2 regions of the Streptomyces sp. NPDC104309 genome follow, and region 2 is predicted to be linked to the other one. Evidence: riboswitches for the same ligand, from Rfam matches in the RefSeq annotation. Region 2 holds a riboswitch; the other holds the start of a gene.
The links. A riboswitch is a leader RNA that binds a small molecule or an ion and turns the genes downstream of it on or off. The one in region 2 is predicted to bind S-adenosylmethionine.
Positions count from the first base shown of each region.

Region 1: it holds a riboswitch for S-adenosylmethionine, as region 2 does, so the genes downstream of both, ACZ68L_RS35975 (aminotransferase class V-fold PLP-dependent enzyme) here and thrC (threonine synthase) in region 2, are expected to answer to the same signal.

Region 1 is NZ_JBVJMV010000038.1:8,318-16,767, forward strand. Features, by position in the region: gene ACZ68L_RS35950 (C40 family peptidase) at 1-391, opposite strand, end outside; gene ACZ68L_RS35955 (NYN domain-containing protein) at 676-2,037, opposite strand; gene ACZ68L_RS35960 (hypothetical protein) at 2,076-2,318, opposite strand; gene ACZ68L_RS35965 (rhomboid family intramembrane serine protease) at 2,484-3,236, shown strand; gene ACZ68L_RS35970 (Lrp/AsnC family transcriptional regulator) at 3,233-3,514, shown strand; gene ACZ68L_RS35975 (aminotransferase class V-fold PLP-dependent enzyme) at 3,596-4,972, opposite strand; SAM riboswitch class IV at 5,147-5,264, opposite strand; gene trpD (anthranilate phosphoribosyltransferase) at 5,348-6,412, opposite strand; gene qcrB (cytochrome bc1 complex cytochrome b subunit) at 6,536-8,185, opposite strand; gene qcrA (cytochrome bc1 complex Rieske iron-sulfur subunit) at 8,182-8,450, opposite strand, start outside.
Region 2 is NZ_JBVJMV010000018.1:163,224-171,673, reverse strand. Features, by position in the region: gene groL (chaperonin GroEL) at 1-1,141, opposite strand, end outside; gene ACZ68L_RS25945 (cold-shock protein) at 1,529-1,735, opposite strand; gene ACZ68L_RS25940 (MoaD/ThiS family protein) at 2,158-2,436, opposite strand; gene thrC (threonine synthase) at 2,466-3,767, opposite strand; SAM riboswitch class I at 3,785-3,911, opposite strand; gene ACZ68L_RS25930 (glucosyl-3-phosphoglycerate synthase) at 4,065-5,009, shown strand; gene ACZ68L_RS25925 (alpha,alpha-trehalose-phosphate synthase (UDP-forming)) at 5,064-6,527, shown strand; gene otsB (trehalose-phosphatase) at 6,532-7,410, opposite strand; gene ACZ68L_RS25915 (DUF3263 domain-containing protein) at 7,603-7,869, opposite strand; gene ACZ68L_RS25910 (extracellular solute-binding protein) at 7,924-8,450, opposite strand, start outside.

The sequences.
Region 1 (8,450 bases), on a different contig from region 2:
CCGAAGCCTCGTCGAGGAAGGTGTCCGGGTTGGACGAGAGGAAGAGCTGCACCGACGGGTCGATGCCACCGGAGCGGTACTGCGCGGCGGCGAGCGAACCGAGGCCGTTGCGCAGATTGTTGATCTCCTGCTGGCCGCGGGCCACCTTGTCCTGCAGCGCGCCGACTTCCTTCTCCAGCTTCTTCTGCTTCTCCTTGGCGCCGTAGTACTGCTCGTTGGCCGCGCCGGCCTCGTGGTTGAGCTTCTCGACCTCCGCCTTGACCTCGCCCTTGGAGGGCTTCGGGTCGGCGTGGGCCGCCTGGGAGGTCAGGGCCACGGCCGCGGCGGCGGTCGCGGTGAGCACGGTCACACGGGCGCGGCTCGGCTGCTTGGGACGACGGTGGGACGCCACGAAGGCGAGCTCCTTCTTCCTCGAGCCGCCTACCGGGCTGTGGGGGATTCGGATCCCCGGCTCCGTGCACGTCACGGACTCGGCGGTTCCTTCGCTGTCACCCCGGATGGGTGATCAACCGTGCGAAGGTTCGAAGCCCGACCCTAGTGACCAACTTGTGATCAGTTCAAATCCTCATCAGAAAAATCTCGTCACACCAGGTACTTCTTTACCCACATCACACGGGGTGTAGCGGTGACTTGACGGTCCGTTCCCTGATTTCCGCAGCGTTCCGACAAGCGTCGCTAGACGCGCGAAAGGCGCTTCAGGAGCAAGACGGACGCAACGGGCCTGGCCCCCGCCTTCGCCACGCCGTCGGCCACTTCGCGATCGGTGGAGACCACCACGACGGGCCGGCCCGGCGGTTCGGCGCGGGCCAGTTGACGGATGAGCTCATCGGCGGTCACACCGGGCTTGCTGAACAGCACCCGGACCCCCCGCGGCGGCGCGAGCAGGACCGGGGCGGCCAGTTCGGCCCCGTCGAAGACACAGGTCATCTCCGCACCGGTCTGCGCCGCGAGCACCGCGAGACCACCCAGCAGCCTCAGCCGCTGCTTCTCCAGCGGCAGCTGCGGATAGCCGGTCTTGGTGACGTTGTAGCCGTCCACGATCAGATGCGCCTGCGGCAGCGCGAGCAACTGGTCGAGCAGAGCCGGATCGGTCTCCGAAAGGGCCCTGGCGGCAATGTCCTTGGGCGACATCCTGCCCGGCTCGACCGCGTCGACCCCGTCCGCGGGCCGGATCGAGGAGGGCGGCAGCGCCAGTTCGCGACGGAGCCCGCCGGCCGCGTCCAGCACGGTGTCCAGCAGCAGCCGCAGCCGCATGTCCTCGACCGAGCGGCCCTCCCTGGCTGCCCTGCGGCCCGCCTCGACGGACGCCTCGGCCTCACCGAGCCGCGCCTTGAGCCGACGGGTCTCGCTCTCCGCCGCGGAGACCTGGACGGCCGCCTCGGACCGTACGGTCTCGCTCTCGGCCCGGCTGCGACGCAACGCGGCCTCGCCACGCTTGACGTCGTTGACGGCACTGCGCAGTTTGCGCTGAAGCGACTCGGCCTCCTTGCGGGCCGCGTCCAGCTCGACGCGGAGCCGCTCGGTCTCGCTCTTCGTCTGGGAGCGGGCGTGGACGAGTTCCTCGCGCAGCCGTTCCAGTTCGCGGCGGCTCTCCTCGTCGGCACGCTCGGCGTCGGCACGCTGGGCCTCCTCGCCGGCGGCGGCGACCAGCTTCACCCAGCCCGTCGGGCGCAGCACATAGGCGGCGGCGGCCACATCGACGGGATCGGCGGCGGCGGGCGGCGCACCGGCCTCCAGCGCCGTGGTCAGCTCCGGCTGCTCCTCCCTGAGCCGATCGCCGATGCGCTGCCGGAACAGCGCGTCGCCCTCCAGGGCGGCCGCCATGGCGTTACCGGCGAACTTGGCGCGCCGGGTCGGGGTGAAGCGGGCGTACTGCCTCAGCTGAGCCGGGAGTTCGGTGACCGTCAGGCCGCCGAACGCGTCCGCGACCAGCGCGACGACCCGTCGCCGTACGCCTTCGGGCAGCGGGCGGTCGAGCGCCTCGACGGCGTCGCCGGCCGCCTCGGCCGACTCTGCGCCGCTAGCGGGCTGCTCCACCATCCGTCACCCCAAATTGTCTGTTCCGCACGGCTCCGTCAGGAGTCGGCACCCGGCCTGTCCACCAGTTCGATCTGGTCCACCGCGTTGCACCAACGGCAGCGCACCGACTCGATGGTCTCACTGACCACCTCGCGTTCCTCGACGGTGGACTCCCCGGCCAGGTCGAGATGGACATATTCGACAACCTTGGAGGAGCGGGTCACATCGAAGCGCGTGAGATTTCCGCAGAGCGTGCAGCGCCAGCGGGTCCCGTCGGTCATCCGGGGAACCGTCGTCATCGTTGCGTCCTCTTTCGTCGAGCCTCGTCGTGCTGCCTGCTTCAAGCATCTCGCGGTGCACCGTCGAACTGCGGATGTCCTGCCGTAACCCTACGGCCTCACCGCGTCACCCCGACACGGCGAGGCGCTCTGTCCCGTTCCCTCCGCTTGCGTCATGCTCTGTTCATGATCGATCGGCGGGCTGCGGGCTCCGGGTTGACCAGCGGGCTCCTACGGACGGTCACCTCGCGCGGACCGGTGGTGACCTATGCCCTGATCGCCCTGTGCTGTCTGATCTTCCTGATCAGCCCGCTCTCCGGCTTCGACTCCTCCTACGCCACCGCCGACGCCCTGCTCGCCGCCCAGGCCGGGTACTTCGAACGGTGGGGCGTGATCCCGAGCGAGCTGTGGGACGGTTCCACCCACGCCCTGCTCACCCCGCTCACCGCCCTCTTCGTGCACGGCAGCTGGCTGCATCTGCTGGGCAACATGCTCTTCCTCTACGTGTTCGGGGCGATGGCCGAGGAGCGCATGGGCCGTACCGAGTTCACCTTCTTCTACCTCGCGTGCGGCTATCTCGCCCTGGTCGCCTACGCCGCCGCGCACGCCACGTCCGACCAGACCCTCGTCGGCGCGTCAGGGGCGATCTCGGCGGTGCTCGGGGCCTTCCTGTACCTGTTCCCCAGGGCCCGGGTCACCAGCCTGTTCCCGTTCCTCTTCTTCCTGCCGCTGCGCTTCCCCGCCTGGATCGTGCTGATCTTCTGGTTCGTCCTGCAGTGGCTGGCGGTCCAGAGCGCGGGCAGCGGAGGGCCCGGTGTGGCCTATCTGGCCCATGTGGTCGGCTTCGCCCTCGGCTTCCTCTACGCCTGGGGACGTTATCGGCGTACGGATAGAGTGAAGACTCCAGCCACGGCCACCGAGGGAGAAAGCCAGCCGTGATCACCGCGATCGTGCTCATCAAAACCAGCGTGGACCGGATTCCCGAGATCGCCGAGGCCATCGCCGCGCTGGACAGCGTCAGCGAGGTCTTCTCGGTCACCGGTACGTACGACCTGATCGCCATGGTCCGGGTGGCCAAGCACGACAACCTGGCGGACGTCATCCCCGGCCGGATCAGCAAGATCCCCGGCGTCGAGGCCACCGACACGCACGTGGCCTTCCGTACGTACTCGCAGCATGACCTGGAGGCCGCCTTCGCCATCGGCCTCGACGCCTAGACACCCCCTGTTACGGCGTCACGCTTCGGCGGGGGACGGGCCACTCGGCTGCCCGTCCCCCGCCGAAGCGTGACGCACCCGTCAGAGCTGCGCCGCTCCCCGGTCCGGGACGCAGCGGCCGCCCTCGGTGCGGTACTTCCACTGAGCGCCCTTGCGCACCAGTTCCCCGACCGCGCGGACGAAGCGCTCGATGTGCTCGTCCGGCGTCCCGGCGCCGAAGCTCACCCGGATCGCGTTCAGGGGGAGCTCGCCCGGCTCGGTCTCCGGCGCGCCGCACTCGCCGACCTCCTGCGGGTCGCTGCCGAGCAGGGTGCGGACCAGCGGATGGGCGCAGAACAGGCCGTCGCGGACCCCGATGCCGTACTCGGCGGAGAGTGCGGCGGCGAAGTGCGAGCTGTTCCATCCCTCCACCACGAACGAGATCACGCCGACCCGCGGGGCGTCGTCGCCGAACAGCGAGAGCACCTTGACCTCGGGGACGTCGGCGAGACCGGCCCGGACCGCGGCGACGAGGTGCTGCTCCCGGGCGACGAGCTTGTCGAAGCCCGCCTCGGTGAGCGCCTTGCAGGCGGAGGCGATGGAGTACACGCCGATGACGTTGGGGGAACCGGCCTCGTGGCGGGCCGCGGTGGAGTGCCACTCGACATCCACCCCTCCGTCGGTACGGCGGGCGACCTTGCGGGAGGCGCCGCCGCCGGCCAGGTACGGCTCGGCGTCCTGCAGCCAGTCGGCCCGGCCCGCGAGCACACCCGAGCCGAACGGCGCGTAGAGCTTGTGTCCGGAGAAGGCCACCCAGTCGACGTCCAGCTCGGCGATGTCGACGGGGTGGTGCGGGGCGAGCTGCGCGGCGTCCAGCACGATCCGGGCGCCGTGCGCGTGCGCGGCGGCGGCCAGCTCCTTGACCGGCCACAGCTCACCGGTGACGTTGGAGGCACCGGTCACGCAGACCAGCGCGGGGCCGTAGGGCTCACGGTCGGCGAGCGCCCGCTCCAGCGTCTCGACCGCCTGGGCGGGCGTGCGCGGAGCGTTGAGGTAGGTCACCCGGGCGTCACGCCACGGCAGCAGCGAGGCGTGGTGCTCGGTCTCGTAGACGAAGACCTCGCAGTCGGCGGGCACGACGGCGGCCAGCAGATTGAGGGAGTCGGTGGTCGAGCGGGTGAAGATCACCTGGTCGTCGGCGCGGCAGCCGAGGAACTCCGCGACGGTCGCGCGGCTGTTCTCGAAGAGATCCGTGGAGAGCTGCGAGAGATACCCGGCGCCGCGGTGGACGCTGCCGTAGTACGGGGCGTACGCGGCGACGTCGTCCCAGACCCGCTGCAGGGCCGGGGCGCTGGCGGCGTAGTCGAGAGCGGCATACGCGACTTCACCGCCCGTTACCAGCGGAACCGTTACATCCTTGCCCAGAACCGGCAGCGGGGTACAAAGCGACTGGTCGGCGGCAGCGGTGAAGACAGACATGGCGAACTCCCGTAACAGGCAGGCGAATTGCATGCGCCGACGGATACGCGGCAGCGCAGCGGAAAGTGAAAAGGGGGTGCGGAGGAGGGCTGAGAAGCCCTATCGCATTCGCGTGCTCACAAGAGACTCCCTAGGGACCAGGACCCCGGGGGTTGGCATTCACAGATGCCGAGGGGCCCGCGCTTGCCGCAGACCTCGCTGCCTACGGCCTGGTCTTCACCCGGGGCACCCCGCCACGGACGGAGGGTTGCCGGACAGCGGGCCGGGGCCGTAGTCGCTGTCACTCATGACCTGTCCAGCATCTTGCCATACGCGGGAGAACGCGCAAGGCGCGGTCCAGGATCCGGACCGCGCCCCGCGTCACATGCCGTCCGCTCAGGCGTTGCTGACCGCCACCCAGCGCTCCAGCGCCTGCCGGGCCGCTCCCGAGTCGATGGACTCCGCGGCCTTCTCGATCCCGGCGGCGATCTGCTCGTTCAGCGTGCCGCCCGTCGGGTCCAGCGCGACCAGCGCCGCGGCCGAGTTGAGCAGCACGGCCTCCCGTACGGGCCCTTGCTCGCCGGCCAGCACCCGGCGGGCCACATCCGCGTTGTACGAGGCGTCGGCGCCGAGCAGCGCCTGTGGCGGCACCAGCTCCAGGCCGACGTCGCGCGGGTCGAACGCCTCCTCGCGCACCGATCCGTCCCGGACCACCCAGACCCGCGAGGTCGCGGTCGTCGTCAGCTCGTCCAGGCCGTCGTCACCGCGGAAGACCAGCGACGAATTGCCGCGCTCGGCGAGGACACCGGCGACGATGGGCGCCATGCGCAGGTCGGCGACGCCGATGGCCTGGGCGCGCACCTTCGCCGGGTTGGTGAGCGGCCCCAGGATGTTGAACGTCGTCGGGGCACCGAGCTCCTTGCGGGCCCTGGCCGCATAGCGCAGGGCGGGGTGGAACTTCACCGCGAAGCAGAGGGTGATGCCCGCTTCCTCGGCGACCTCGACGACCCGCTGCGCGCTGAGCTCCAGGTTGACGCCGAGCTTCTCCAGCACGTCGGAGGAACCGCTCGCCGACGAGGAGGCCCGGTTGCCGTGCTTGACGACCTTGGCGCCGGTGCCCGCGATGACGATCGCCGACATCGTGGAGATGTTGACCGTCTTGGCGAGGTCGCCGCCGGTGCCGACGATGTCGACCGTACGACCGGGTACGTGGATGGTGTGGGCGTGCTCGTACATCGCGCGCACCAGGCCCGACACCTCGTCGACCGTCTCACCCTTGGCGCGCAGGGCCACCGCGAAACCGGCGATCTGCACATCGCTCGCCTCGCCGCTCATGATGCGGTCCATCGCCCACGCGGTGTCGTCCGCGGTCAGGTCCTCGCCGCGCAGCAGGGGGTTCAGCAGGCCGGGCCAGGAGCGGTCCGCCACGCTGTCGCCGCCGACCGGGGTCACAACGTTCATGGTCCGCTCCTGGGGTCCACAGCCGAAAAAAGGGGTAAGCCCACCCTATCGAGCGCCACGGACAGCGAAGAGCCCCGTCCATCGGATGGACGGGGCTCCTGCTGTGGCGATCAGTTCAGGCGATCAGTGGTGACCGTGGCCGCTGGTGATCTCCTTGTACTCCTCGACGGTGGGCTTGGCGATCTGGTTGTCCTCGCCGTAGTAGCCCTTGCTGAGCCTGGCCCGCAGCTTCGTCAGAGCGGGCACCTTGCGCTCGACACCGTTCTCGTCGACCGTCGGGCCGATCTCGACCGGCTTGTACTGCTCGTGCGCGGTGAGCGTGTGCATCTGCTCGGGGCCGAGCGGCTCGTGGATCTCGACGAACTCACCGTGCGGCAGGCGCTTGATGATGCCGGACTCGCGTCCGTGCAGCACCTTCTCCTTGTCGCGCCGCTGGAGGCCGAGGCAGATCCGCCGGGTGGCGATGAACGCGATGACCGGTCCGACGAAGATGAAGATCCGGACGAACCAGGAGATGGCGTTCAGCGACAGGTGGAAGTGCGTGGCCCACAGGTCGTTGCCACCGCCGATGAAGACGATGACGTACTCGGTGATCCAGGCGACGCCGAAGGCCGTCCGGGTCGGAGCGTTGCGCGGGCGGTCCAGGATGTGGTGCTCGCGCTTGTCCCCGGTGACCCAGGACTCGACGAACGGGTAGACCGCGATGATCGCGAGCACCAGTCCGAAGGCCATCAGCGGGATGAACACACCCAGGACGAGCGTGTGACCCCAGAGGTTGATCTCCCAGCCAGGCATCACTCGGATCAGACCCTCGGCGAAGCCCATGTACCAGTCGGGCTGGGCGCCGGTGGACACCTGGTCCGGGCGATACGGGCCGATGGCCCAGATCGGGTTGATCGAGGCGATGGCCGCGATGATGGCGATGATGCCGAAGACCAGGAAGAAGAAGCCACCGGCCTTCGCCATGTACACCGGCAGCAGCGGCATACCGACGACGTTCTTGTTGGTGCGGCCCGGACCCGCGAACTGCGTGTGCTTGTGGTAGAAGACCAGGATCAGGTGCGCCACCAGCAGGCCGAGCATGATGCCCGGCAGCAGCAGGATGTGGATCGAGTAGAACCGGGCGACGAAGTCGTGACCGGGGAACTCTCCGCCGAACAGGAACATCGAGATGTACGTGCCGACGATCGGCGTCGACAGGATCGCGCCCTGGGTGAAGCGGACACCCGTACCGGAGAGCAGGTCGTCCGGGAGCGAGTAGCCGGTGAAGCCGGTGAACATACCCAGCACGAACAGCAGGAAGCCGAACAGCCAGTTGATCTCACGCGGCTTGCGGAACGCACCCGTGAAGAACACGCGCATCATGTGCACGAACATGCCGGCCAGGAAGATCAGCGCGGCCCAGTGGTGGATCTGCCGGACCAGCAGACCACCGCGGACGTCGAAGCTGATGTCCAGCGTCGAGGCGTAGGCCTCGGACATCCGGATGCCCTGCATCGGCTCGTACGAGCCGTGGTACACGACTTCGTTCATGCTCGGGTGGAAGAACAGCGTCAGATACACACCCGTGAGGATGATGATGATGAAGCTGTAGAGGGCGATCTCACCGAGCATGAAGGACCAGTGGTCCGGGAAGATCTTGCGCATGTTGGACTTGGCCAGGGAGTAGATCCCGAGCCGGCCGTCCGCCCAGTCGGCCACCCGCTCACCGGCGGGCGCCTTGCGATTGCCCGGTGCCGCGGCACCGGGTGTGTTCGTGGTCGCAGTACTCATCCGCGCTCCCAGAATGCAGGACCGACGGGCTCTTCGAAGTCACCGAGCGCCTCGAGGTTGCCCTCGCTGTTCACACCGATCCGCAGCTGCGGAAGGGCGTGACCGGCCGGACCGAAGATGACGCGGGCGCCGTCGGAGAGGTCGAAGGTGGACTGGTGGCACGGGCAGAGCACGTGGTGCGTCTGCTGCTCGTACAGGCTGATCGGGCAGCCGACGTGCGTGCAGATCTTGGAGAAGGCCACGATGCCCTCGTGGGCCCACTCGC
Region 2 (8,450 bases):
CACCGGCCTTGATGACGGCCACGCCGCCGGCCAGCTTCGCGAGGCGCTCCTGGAGCTTCTCGCGGTCGTAGTCCGAGTCGGAGTTCTCGATCTCGGCGCGGATCTGGTTGACGCGACCCTGGACCTGGTCGCTGTCACCGGCACCGTCGACGATCGTGGTCTCGTCCTTGGTGATGACGACCTTGCGGGCGCGGCCGAGCAGGTCGAGACCGGCGTTCTCCAGCTTGAGGCCGACCTCCTCGGAGATGACGGTGCCACCGGTGAGGATGGCGATGTCGCCGAGCATGGCCTTGCGGCGGTCACCGAAGCCCGGGGCCTTGACGGCGACGGACTTGAAGGTGCCACGGATCTTGTTGACGACCAGGGTCGACAGGGCCTCGCCCTCGACGTCCTCGGCGATGATCAGCAGCGGCTTGCCGGACTGCATGACCTTCTCCAGCAGCGGAAGGAGGTCCTTCACGTTGCTGACCTTGGAGTTGACGATCAGGATGTACGGGTCGTCGAGGGACGACTCCATGCGCTCCATGTCGGTGGCGAAGTACGCCGAGATGTAGCCCTTGTCGAAGCGCATACCCTCGGTGAGCTCCAGCTCCAGACCGAAGGTCTGGGACTCCTCGACGGTGATGACGCCTTCCTTGCCGACCTTGTCCATGGCCTCGGCGATGAGCTCGCCGATCTGGGTGTCGGCGGCGGAGATGGAGGCGGTCGAAGCGATCTGCTCCTTGGTCTCCACGTCCTTGGCCTGCTCCAGGAGGGCGGCGGAGACGGCCTCGACGGCCTTCTCGATACCCCGCTTGAGGGCCATCGGGTTGGCACCCGCGGCGACGTTGCGAAGGCCCTCGCGGACGAGAGCCTGGGCGAGAACGGTGGCGGTGGTCGTACCGTCGCCGGCGACGTCGTCCGTCTTCTTGGCGACCTCCTTGACCAGCTCCGCACCGATCTTCTCGTACGGGTCCTCCAGCTCGATCTCCTTGGCGATGGAAACACCATCGTTGGTGATCGTGGGGGCGCCCCACTTCTTCTCAAGGACGACGTTGCGACCCTTGGGGCCAAGGGTGACCTTGACGGCGTCGGCGAGCTGGTTCATGCCGCGCTCGAGACCGCGCCGGGCCTCCTCGTCGAACGCGATGATCTTGGCCATGTGAAGTGGTCCTCCCGGACAGGGGTGGATTTCTCCGGACCGAGTGGCGCCCGCGACGGACGGCCTGCGTGACCGGTGGTTCCTTGCCCCACCGGACCTGCGGGCCTCACCGGCCCGGTCCAAGTTCTGTCACTCTCACCTGGAGAGTGCTAACGCCAATGATTAGCACTCGACCCCCGAGAGTGCAAGCGTCCCCCTCGGAATGTGGACAACGACGACCCCGCACGGAGGGCCCGGACACCGACGCGCGGAGGGGCCGGACGCGGACGCGCAGAAGGCCCGGACACCGACGCGCGAAGGGGCCGGACGCGGACGCGCGAAGGGCCCGTACCCCTGGGGTACGAGCCCTCCGTGCGTGAGCGGTGTCGTTGGCCGACCGCGTCGAGCTCAGCCGACGGCGAGCTTGACCATGTCCGCCTGCGGCCCCTTCTGGCCCTGCGAGATCTCGAACTCAACTCGCTGACCCTCTTCAAGGGTGCGGTACCCGTCCATCTGGATCGCGCTGTAGTGGACGAAAACATCCGCACCACCGTCGACCGCGATGAAGCCGTACCCCTTCTCCGCGTTGAACCACTTGACGGTGCCCTGAGCCATGCCTAACTCCCCTATTACTGGCCCTTGCGCAGGACCGCACTTCGCGGACCCGGGTCAGAACTCACCCTCCGACAGGAGAGGGTGCGTGCGCCGGAACGCGTCGACCGCGGCCGAATGTATCTGCCCAACTGCCCTCTGCAACAGGTCAATCGGACGAGAATTCTGGGCAGCACCGAACGCCCGAATATGTGGAATTCATGGGATTCCCGGGCAAGTCGGGCCGGGCAAAAGTGACTTATGGCGCAAGGAGATCGAGCACTTTGGCTGCATCTTGTCGCGACCCGGCGCATTCTCATATGCGGGCGGCACGGGCAGCTCGGGGGACTTCCCACACTGTACCGCGCTCAACCATGCAGAATTGCCCCCTCCGCTTCTCTCGCAGAGGGGGCAATTCCGATAACGCTGTGCAGTCGGACGCAGGGTCAGCAGCCGCCCGCGACGGCCGGGATGATCGAGATTCCGGCGCCGTCCGGCGTCGCCGTCTCCAGACCGCCCTCGAAGCGCACGTCGTCGTCGTTGACGTACACGTTCACGAAGCGGCGCAGCTTGCCCTGGTCGTCCAGGACGCGGGCGGCGATGCCCGGGTGGTTCTGCTCCAGGGACTCGATGACCTGGGAGAGGGTCGAGCCCTCGGCCGGGACCTCGGCCTGGCCGCCCGTGTAGGTGCGGAGGATGGTGGGGATACGGACCTTGACGCTCATGGTGGGTGCCTTCCTTCGGTCTCGGGTGGTCAGCTGGTGGCGAGGCCGGCGGCGCGGAACGCGTCCAGGCTCGGCCGGATCGTCGCGGTCGCCTGCGAGGTGGCGGCCACCGCGTCCAGGGTCTTGAGGCCGTCGCCCGTGTTGAGGACGACGGTGGTCAGCGCCGGGTCGAGCAGACCGGCCTCGATCAGCTTCTTCGTCACGCCGACCGTCACCCCGCCGGCCGTCTCCGCGAAGATGCCCTCGGTGCGCGCCAGCAGCTTGATCGCGTCGACGACCTGCTCGTCGTCGACGTCCTCGACCGCGCCGCCGGTGCGGCGGGCGATGTCCAGGACGTACGGGCCGTCGGCCGGGTTGCCGATCGCCAGGGACTTGGCGATGGTGTTCGGCTTCTGGGGCCGCACGACGTCGTGACCTGCCTTGAAGGCGGTGGAGACCGGGGAGCAGCCCTCGGCCTGGGCGCCGAAGATCTTGTACGGCTTGTCCTCGACCAGGCCCAGCTTGATCAGCTCCTGAAGACCCTTGTCGATCTTCGTGAGCTGCGAGCCGGACGCGATCGGAATGACGATCTGGTCGGGCAGCCGCCAGCCGAGCTGCTCGCAGATCTCGTACGCCAGGGTCTTGGAGCCCTCGCCGTAGTACGGGCGCAGGTTGACGTTGACGAAGCCCCAGCCCTCGCCGAGCGGGTCGCCGATGAGCTCCGAGCAGAAGCGGTTGACGTCGTCGTAGTTGCCCTCGATGCCGACCAGCTCACCGCCGTACACCGCGGCCATGACGACCTTGCCCTGCTCCAGGTCGTGCGGGATGAACACGCAGGAACGGAAGCCGGCGCGGGCGGCGGCGGCGCCCACCGCACCGGCGAGGTTGCCGGTGGAGGAGCAGGAGAGGGTGGTGAAACCGAAGGCGCGGGCGGCCTCGACGGCGATGGCGACGACGCGGTCCTTGAAGGAGTGCGTCGGGTTGCCGGAGTCGTCCTTGACGTACAGACCGCCGGTGACACCCAGCTCACGGGCGAGGTTGTCGGCCTTGACCAGCTTGGTGAAGCCGGGGTTGATGTTGGGCTTGTCCGCGACATTCGCGGGAACCGGCAGCAGCGGCGCGTACCGCCAGATGTTGTCGGGTCCGGCCTCGATGCGCTTCTTCAGCTCGTCCGGGGAGCCGCTCGGCAGGTCGTACGCCACTTCGAGCGGCCCGAAACAGGACGCGCAGGCGAAAAGGGGGCCGAGTTCGAAACGCTCGCCGCATTCGCGGCAGGAAAGCGCAGTGGCGGGGCCGAGGTCGACGGCGCCGGTGGAAGAATTGGTGCTTACTGCAACGGTCTGCGCAGCCATGGAGGCGAGGCCCTTTCTCCTCATCTTCCTCGCGGCGCGTTTCGCCACGAGACGGAATTGGCACCTTCCCCACCTGACCTCGCGGCCGGCGGGAGGGTTGCCGGGACTTCAACGGGCCGTTCCCTCAGTCCCTCTGGATGAGCGCTGTGGCACTGGATCTCCGATCCAGGCATTTATTGGCGGACCGACCCCGACATGCGACGGCCGTCCGCGTTGTTCAAGACTGTAACCGAAGCACCGGACAGTTGAGATAGTCGTCCGAACCGCGAGATGGATCACATACAGGGAGTATCGACCGTGCTGGAAGAGGTCGAAAGCTGGCTGGCCAGGCGTTCCTGGTCGGCCGCCGACCGCCCGCTGGACCGGCTCCTCGCCGCCAAGGAGCCGGGCCGCGGGAGCGTGAGTGTCGTACTGCCCGCGCTGAACGAGGAAGCGACGGTCGGCGAGATCGTCGCGACCATCCGGCGCGAGCTGATGGAGAAGGTCCGGCTGGTCGACGAACTCGTGGTGATCGATTCCGGTTCCACGGACGCCACGGCGAAGGTGGCCCGGGAGGCCGGTGCGCGAGTGGTGCACCGGGACGACATACTCCCGCGGATACCGGCCGTGCCCGGCAAGGGCGAGGTGCTGTGGCGGTCGCTCCTGGTGACCGGCGGTGACATCGTCTGTTTCGTCGACGCAGACCTGAAGGAATTCTCGGCCGACTTCGTCTCCGGCATCGTCGGCCCGCTGCTGACCGATCCGGACGTGCGGTTCGTCAAGGCGATGTACGACCGCCCGCTCGGCGACACGGCGGGGCAGGGCGGCCGGGTCACCGAGCTGGTGGCCCGTCCGCTGCTCAATCTGCACTGGCCGCAGCTGGCCGGCTTCGTCCAGCCGCTGGGCGGCGAGTACGCGGCGCGCCGCTCACTCCTCGAACAGCTGCCCTTCCCCGTCGGTTACGGAGTGGAACTGGGCCTCCTGGTCGACGCGCTGCACACGGTGGGTCTGGACGCGCTGGCCCAGGTGGACGTGGGGGTCCGTAAACACCGCCACCAGGACGGGCAGGCGCTCGGCCGGATGGCGGCGGCGATCTACCGGACCGCCCAGCTCCGGCTGTCTCGCGGCCACCTGGTGCGGCCTTCGCTCACCCAGTTCGAGCGCGGCGAGGACGGCTTCGTACCGCACACCCATCCGGTGGACACCGAGGAGCGCCCGCCGATGCGCGAGATCGAGGAGTACGTTTCGCGCCGCGCGGCCTGACGTTGCCTGACTTCGCACGTTTGGGCGGTTCGCGATCGGGCTAGATTCCGCAACATGGTCTCCGAGCACGAAGCCCAGTCCGCCGCCCGGCCCTCCGCCCGGCTCCCTGTCGAGCCTTCCGCCGCGCCTTCGGTCCAGCCGCCCGCCGAGCCCTCCGAGCAGGTTCTCGTCGCGTCCAACCGCGGCCCGGTGTCGTACACCCTGGGCACGGACGGATCGCTGGAGGCGAAGCGGGGCGGCGGCGGGCTCGTGTCCGGGCTGAGCGCCGTGAAGGACAAGCTGTGGGTGTGCGCCGCGCTCGGTGACGGGGACCGGGAGGCGGTCCGGCGCGGGGTCGGTGAGCAGGGCGTCCGCATGCTCGACATCGACGCCACCGTGTACACGGACGCGTACAACGGCATCGCGAACTCGGTGCTCTGGTTCGTCCACCACATGCTCTACCAGACCCCGCTGGAGCCGGTCTTCGACGCGGAGTTCCGGCGTCAGTGGGCATCGTTCGAGACCTACAACCGGGCCTTCGCCGAAGCGCTCGCCGAGGAGGCGGGCCGGGGCGCGGCCGTGCTGGTGCAGGACTACCACCTGGCGCTGGTGCCCGGCATGCTCCGCGAGCTCCGCCCCGACCTGCGGATCGGCCACTTCTCGCACACCCCGTGGGCGCCCGTCGACTACTTCCGCCTGCTCCCCGACGACATCGCCGAGCAGTTGCTGCACGGCATCCTGGGCGCGGACCGGGCGGCCTTCCTGACCCGGCGCTGGGCGGACGCGTTCATCGGCTGCTGTACGGAGATCCTGGGCGGCACCGGCCGGACCAGGGTCGGGGTGCACGGGCTGGGCGCGGACGCGGACTTCCTGCGCCGGCGCGCGCACGAGGCGGATGTGGACGAGCGGATGGCGGCGCTGCGGGAGCAGGTCGGCCCCGGGCGGAGGACGATCGTACGAGTGGACCGAACAGAACTGTCCAAGAACATCGTGCGCGGCCTGTTCGCCTACCGCGCGCTCCTCGAAGAGCGGCCCGAATGGCGTGAGCGCGTCGTCCACGTCGCCTTCGCCTACCCCTCGCGGCAGGACCTGGCGGTCTACCGCGACTACACGGCCGAGGTGCAGCGGGTCGCCGACGAGATCAACGCCGTGTACGGCACCGCGGGCTGGACCCCGGTCGTGCTCCACGTCAAGGACGACTTCGCCCGCTCGCTCGCCGCGTACCGGCTGGCCGACGTGGCGCTCGTCAACCCGATCCGCGACGGCATGAACCTGGTCGCCAAGGAGGTCCCGGTCGTCTCCGACCACGGCTGCGCGCTGGTGCTGTCGCGGGAGGCGGGGGCGTACGAGGAGCTGGGCAGCGACGCGGTCGTGGTGAACCCGTACGACGTGTCCGCGACGGCGGCGGCGCTGCACGAGGCGCTGACGATGGCCGACGACGAACGGGCCGCGCGCACGGAACGGCTGGCCGCGGCCGCGGTGGCCCTGCCCCCGCAGCAGTGGTTCCTGGACCAGCTGGACGCACTGCGGCGGGAGTGAGCCGTCAGATCCGTGCGGCCAGCGCCGCCAGGAAGTCGACGACGCCTCCCGGGCCGTTCAGCAGCAGGTCGGCGCGCTCGGCCAGGTCGGGCACCTCCGCGCTGCCGCTGCAGACCAGCAGGCCCGGAACGCCGTCGGGGCCCTCGGTGCGGAGCTTCTCCACGGCGGCGTACGCGGCGAGGTCGCCCAGGTCGTCGCCCGCGTACAGGACGGACTCGGCGTCCATCTCCCGTACGTACTGGGTGAGCGCCACTCCCTTGTCCATGCCCGGCGGGCGCAACTCCAGGACCAGACGGCCCGGTTCGACGATCAGCCCGTGCCGGGCGGCGAGTTCGCCGAGGGGGGCGCGCAGGGCCTCGAACGCGCCCTGCGGGTCGGCGGCGCGGCGGGTGTGGACGGCGAGGGCCTGGCCCTTCTCCTCCGTCCAGGTGCCGTGCCAGGAGTCGAACCTGTCGAGCACGCCGGGGAGTTCGGCGCGGACCGCGGCCACGCCGGGGTGCGGGGCGGGGGCGTGGACGGTGCCGGAGACGGCGTCCCAGCGTTCGGCGCCGTAGTGGCCGAGGACGACGAGATGGTCCAGCCCCGGCACTCCGGCGAAGCCGCCGTACCGGACCGCGACGCCGGCCGGGCGGCCGGTGATCACGGCGATGGAGGCCACCTTCGGGGCGAGCGCGGCGAGCGCGTCGACGGCGCGGGGATGGGCGCGGGCCTGGTCCGGGTCCGGGACGATGTCGGCGAGGGTTCCGTCGAAATCGAGCGCGACGACGGCCCGGTCCGGACGCGCGAGGATCGCGGCGAGGGCCTCACGGCCGGGTGGGGTGGTGGGGGTGGGGAGCTCGGACGGGGTTTCGCTCGGCGCGGGTGCGTGCGGGTTGCTGCCCATGGGGGGAGCCTATAGCGGGATGCGGGCGGCCGGCGGGCCTGTTCCCCTGCCCATCCCCACGCTCTCGACTTCGTTCGAGCAGAGGAGACCCCACCCTTTCCGAGCCGGAACTCACGCCGCACCCGGCAAGAACAAGCCTCTCCGGCGATCGAGGAGCGGGGACACCGGGGGCAGCGCCCCCGGGAACACCCCTCAGCGGCGCCCCCGCCGCGCGTCGCGGACCCGGCGCAGGCGGTTCACCGTCACCGGGTCCTCCTCCAGCGCGCGGCGGTCGTCGAGCAGGGCGTTCAGCAGCTGGTAGTAGCGCGTGGGCGAGATGCCGAGCCGCTCGCGGATCGCGCGGTCCTTCGCTCCGGCTCCGGCCCACGACTGCCGCTCGACGGCGAGCACGGCGCGGTCCCGGTCGGAGAGTCCGGCGGGGCCGTTCGTGTCGTCGGGGCCGTTCGTGGGCGCGGTCATATCAGCCAACCTATCGCCCGGCCGGAGGGTCGCCACCCGGTCGTCACCCGGTCGTCACCCCGTGTGCTCCGCCGCCGCCGACTCCCGCGCGATCCGCCCCAGCGCGCTCTCGGGGCTCCCGTTCGGCTCGACCGCCCTACCGATGTTCTCCTTGATCGACTCGTTGGCACGGGCCCAGGACGTCTTGCCGTACGGGTAGAACTCCGCGTTCGGCAGCGCGGCCAGGAACTTCCGCAGCGGCTTGTACCGGGGATCGGACTCCATCGCCGCGGAGGCGCTGTCGGTGACCGGCAGCAGGCCGTACTCGTCGGCGAAGTCGATGACGTTCTTGTCGGTGAACAGATAGTCGAAGAACTTGCCCAGCTGCACCCGGTGGCCGCGCTGCTTGAAGCCCATGATCCAGTCGGCGACGCCCATCGAGCCCTTGGTGGGGCCGCCGACACCGGGCAGCGGCACCATGCCGACGGAGACGCCCTTCTTCTCGGCCTCCTTCATCAGGGTCGGATGACCGTTCAGCATGCCGACCTCGCCGCTCGTGAACGCGGCGAACGCCTTGCCCCGGTCGAGTTTGCCGGGGGCCA